2 regions of the Ectobacillus sp. OTK genome follow, and region 1 is predicted to be linked to the other one. Evidence: a T-box and tRNA genes for the amino acid it is inferred to sense, from the RefSeq annotation. Region 1 holds a T-box; the other holds one or more tRNA genes.

Region 1 (2,480 bases):
ATAGGAAAGCGTCAGGAACACTATAATATGATGGAATATACAGACGCACAATTGCAGCTTGAGCAAGCTGTAGCGGCTCTTGAGAAAATGGAACATAACGCAAATGAACAACAGCGTGACCGCATTGAGCGTGCGCTTATCCAACTGCGCAACATACAGCATGAAATGATTACTACACGGCATTAATAAAGGAGGAAGAAGACGATGAAAAAACGTTCAAAGCAAAATAATCCAGAACAAAAAACGCAAAATGGTCATAACCAAGAGTTTTCAAATGAGATGGATCCAGTTGTGCAAGCAAAGAAAAACTATGCACGTCAAGGGCAGCCGCAAAGATCAAAGCAATAGTGCTGTGATGGCCGGAAGCTAAGGGAATCCTTCATTACTAAATGAAAGGAGCCATCATGGGAAACCTATTATTTATGGTTTCCCGGATGGCTTGCTTATTATTTTTACATGCTTTTATATTATTGCTGAATATTTCAGGCAGCCTCCTCCGCTTTTGCATAACATGCTCCCCTTAAACATTTTTCTCATATCTCCGAAAATATTACGGTTTCTATTAGGAGAACAATGGTAAATATGAATCAGAAATCAATATTACATAGCATAATGCCGTATAAGAGGCCGACAGGCGGTTTGAAAATATTTTGCATACAGAGAGTAACTAAAGCATAGGGGCACAAATCAAATGGATTATGGTGAACTTCTTCGTATAAAGGATTTGATATACAGCTTTTAGAAGCGACATCTGTGGATAGTTCTTATTTTATTTATCCATATAGATTAATTTATTATCCTTGTAATAATTTATGCATAGATTGGTTATGCTGTTTGTATCTATCATTGTGCCTATCTTGTATAACCGGCAATCCAAAGCCGATAGCAGCAGAAAGCATAGACAGAAGCAAACCTTAAATACACTAAGCACTGTTTGACGGAACAACACAGATGTTTTAGAATAGGATGTATGTAAATACACAACAACAGTGATAAGGAGCAGTAGTAGTACATACAGGTACAGAGAGTTGACGGTTGGTGCAAGTCAATCCGCGTTGTATTATGAACTCGCCTTTGAGTTGCAGCTGTGAAGAAAGTAGCGGCTGCCGTTTCTCCGCGTTAAGGAATTGAGTGAATGTTTTTACATTAATTAGGGTGGTACCGCGGGAATATAACCTCTCGTCCCTTTTGGGATGAGAGGTTTTTTGCATTTTACAAAGGAATAAACGATTGGAGGATTTACTTGTGAGCTTCAACCATAAAGAAATAGAACAGAAGTGGCAGGCGTATTGGGAGGAACATAAAACATTCCGCACGCCGGATGAGACAGACAAACCAAAATTTTATGCACTTGATATGTTTCCGTATCCATCCGGAGCGGGCCTGCATGTAGGGCACCCGGAAGGATATACGGCAACGGATATTTTATCGCGTATGAAGCGTATGCAAGGCTATAATGTACTGCATCCAATGGGCTGGGATGCGTTTGGTCTGCCTGCTGAGCAATATGCGCTTGATACAGGCAACAGTCCAGCGGAGTTTACGGAGAAGAACATCAATACGTTCCGCCGCCAAATTAAGTCTCTTGGCTTCTCTTATGACTGGGACCGTGAAGTGAATACAACGGATCCAAATTATTATAAATGGACACAATGGATTTTCCTTAAGATGTTTGAGAAGGGCTTGGCTTATGTGGATGAAGTTGCGGTAAACTGGTGTCCAGCGCTTGGCACGGTTTTGGCAAATGAGGAAGTAATCGACGGAAAAAGCGAGCGCGGCGGTCATCCGGTCGAGCGTCGTCCGATGAAGCAGTGGGTACTCAAAATTACAGCTTACGCGGACCGTTTGCTTGAGGATTTAGAGGAGTTGGATTGGCCGGAAAGCTTAAAGGATATGCAGCGCAATTGGATTGGCCGTTCTGAGGGAGCTGAGGTACGCTTTCGGGTAGACGGAACAGAGGAACAATTTACGGTGTTTACAACTCGTCCTGATACATTGTTTGGTGCAACCTATGCAGTACTGGCACCAGAGCACGCATTGGTAGAAGCAATTACAACGGCTGAACAAAAAGAGGCGGTTGAGGCGTACTTAGATGCGGTGAAGACGAAGAGTGATTTAGAGCGTACTGATCTTGCGAAGGATAAAACAGGCGTATTTACAGGTGCCTATGCGGTGAATCCAGTAAATGGCGAAAAGATGCCGATTTGGATTGCTGACTACGTGCTCGTGAGCTACGGAACAGGCGCCATTATGGCGGTGCCGGCGCATGACGAACGTGACTATGAATTTGCGAAGAAATTCAACCTGCCAATCCGAGCAGTTGTGGAAGGCGGAGATGTGTCACAAGAAGCTTATACAGGAGACGGCAAGCATATTAATTCTGAATTCCTAGATGGCATGAATAAAGAGGAAGCTATTACAGCGATGATTGTATGGCTTGAGGAAAAAGGAATCGGTACGAAGAAGGTAACATATCGTCT
Region 2 (2,480 bases), 2.7 Mb from region 1:
GCTGCCGATGATGCCAGCTGCTGTATTTCAAATTGATTTAAGCCGTCCATCCTTACCGAAGGATATTACAACCTTTGGGCCGAAAACATCAATGGCAAGCTTTGCGGAGCAATCACGTACAACCTTTCGTCATGTGCCCGGCCGTCTGTCCATCATTCTCGCCGACCCAGAAAAGTTTCTTCCGCTCACGCCGGAGGAGACACTCGAGATTGTAATCAAGGACGCAAAGGATTTAGGGATGGATATTTCTGACGCGGTTATAGACTATCGTAAGATTAATCACGATTATGATTTTCACTCGCTTGAACCGGGACATAATTGGATGCGCCCAGAGCAAAATACACCTGTACCAGGGCTTGTGCTTGCAGGGGATTATACGATGCAGCCATACTTTTCTACGATGGAGGGAGCTGTCGTATCAGGGCAACGTGCAGCAAAGGTTATATTGAAAGGAAAAAATCCGAGCGGGCTGCCGATATAGGGACCTATGCTGCAGGATTCAAAAACAGTTGCTCTTTATGATTATGATTGTCGATAGGATACAAGCACTAGAAAATATGGAAATAAATATACATTTATTTATTTTGTTTTATGGATTATCATAAGGATGTACCACAGAGGTGATACAAACGAAAGATAAGGCAATGCATTCGCAACAATGATGCCTTTATGAAATAATATAGAACATCATATCGTACTCGAGAGAATCGCGCAGGCTTTTAGATGGCCTGTGAGGAAAGTCCGTGCTCGCACAAGCTGAGATGCTTGTAGTGTTCGTGCCTGGCGAAACCGTAAGCCAGGGCAGTCAAATATTTGACTGACGGCAGGGAAAAAACCTAAGTCCGATTAGGATATGGTTTGACTACCTTGAAAGTGCCACAGTGACGAAGCTCTGATGGAAACGTCGGAGGTGGAACGAGGTAAACCCCACGAGCGAGAAACCCAAACGATGGTAGGGGAAGTGTCTGAAGGGAATTGGAACCGACAGACACCGCAGCAATCGTGCTGCGAGATAGATGATTCTCCATCTTCGTGCGAGGATATTGTCCGCTTGCAGCACAAGATGAACAGAACACGGCTTACGAAGGTCGATATGATAGCACTCTATAGAAAGGGACAGAAGGAATGCTGACATTCTTCCTGCCCGGTACTATAGTACTATTTTAATCATGGGGCTATAGCCAAGCGGTAAGGCGGGCGGACTAAATCTGCCATTCGTTGGTTCAAATCCAACTAGCTCAATTTATCGTCCAATTGCAAAGCTGTGAACAGGTCAGGGCAGGAATGCAGCAGCCATTAGCAGCGGGAGCAATGTGGACGGTATTTACATAAGAAAACGAAATGGTATTTATTTTAATAGTCCCAGCGATTTCAATCCATTATAAATTCCTGAATCGGTTACGCTCGTCGTCGTATGCTTCGCATACGCAAATAAATCAGGATGCGCATTTCCCATCGCAAAACCTTCTCCTACGGAACGCAGCATTTCTTTATCATTCATACCGTCACCAAAAGCAATTGCGCTTTCTTTAGGAATGCCGAGACGCTCTAGAATCATTTGAACAGCCAATCCTTTATTTACAGTTTCTCTTATCACGTCATAGCTGTGGCGAAAGCCTTCGATATTTACCTGTGATAAATGAATTGAAGCATCCTCTTCATATAGGGTATGTTCATTTTCACCTATGTTTATCAGAGTGATGCCTAAAACCTGATCAAGGATGTCAGGTGTAATGCGGTCATTTTTATGTAAATGAAACTTTCTCATAAACTCCTTCGTAATAGGAGCATCTAAGGAAGTAAAAGCATTCTTCTCACTTGTATACAGAACCGCTTCATGACCATGTGCTTTGGCAATGGCTAAAAAGTGTTTTACTATATCTTCGTTCATTGGTTTGCAAAAGATAGATTCTCCATTATAGATTGCAAAAGCCCCATTATAGCCAATGAAGGAGTTGATATTGAGCTCTTCTCCAATGTCTGCGATTTCATGCAGCGGTCTTCCTGTTGCGAGAAATACCTCCAGTCCCTTTTGCTGCAGTTGGGCCACCGCTTGTTTTGTAGACTCCTCGATCGTATCATCTGGCGTAAGAATCGTTCCATCAATGTCTAAGAATAAAATGCTGTAGTTCGTCATTGTTTCTCTCCATACTCATTTCATTTTTACAGCTGTTTTTTTAACTGTATAAGGGCATTCTATCACAAAATATAATTTGGAAAAACAAGGATATTGAAGCGAAGGATGGTATTAGATGATGAAAGAGACTTCAGTAGCTTATAGATAATAAAATCAAATAATATGGAGACATCCTAGGCTATTGCAATGTATCGATACATGACAAATAGTTAGCGATGTCTCTACTATGCCCGCGAATCATGAATTTTCGTTTTGTTGCCCTAACTCTTTTTTAGCCAGAAACATGTTGGCAATTTCTAGACGCTTATGCTCATTAACAGAATCACCCGGATACAGCTGCTCT

What was found. A T-box is a leader RNA that pairs with one kind of tRNA and senses whether it is charged. The one in region 1 lies ahead of leuS (leucine--tRNA ligase), so its partner is inferred to be a tRNA-Leu.
Region 2: it has a tRNA-Leu gene. The T-box ahead of leuS (leucine--tRNA ligase) is inferred to sense a tRNA for this amino acid. The anticodon was not compared.

Annotation. Positions count from the first base shown of each region.
Region 1 covers NZ_AP048547.1:4,791,134-4,793,613, reverse strand. The annotation lists gene AC6HZ4_RS23710 (DUF2524 family protein) at 1-186, shown strand, start outside; gene AC6HZ4_RS23705 (glycogen biosynthesis protein GlgD) at 205-348, shown strand; T-box leader at 981-1,190, shown strand; gene leuS (leucine--tRNA ligase) at 1,246-2,480, shown strand, end outside.
Region 2 covers NZ_AP048547.1:2,090,521-2,093,000, forward strand. The annotation lists gene AC6HZ4_RS10115 (hydroxysqualene dehydroxylase) at 1-481, shown strand, start outside; RNA gene rnpB (RNase P RNA component class B) at 696-1,085, shown strand; tRNA gene AC6HZ4_RS10125 (tRNA-Leu) at 1,171-1,242, shown strand; RNA gene ffs (signal recognition particle sRNA small type) at 1,243-1,328, shown strand; gene AC6HZ4_RS10135 (HAD family hydrolase) at 1,349-2,137, opposite strand; gene AC6HZ4_RS10140 (hypothetical protein) at 2,375-2,480, opposite strand, start outside.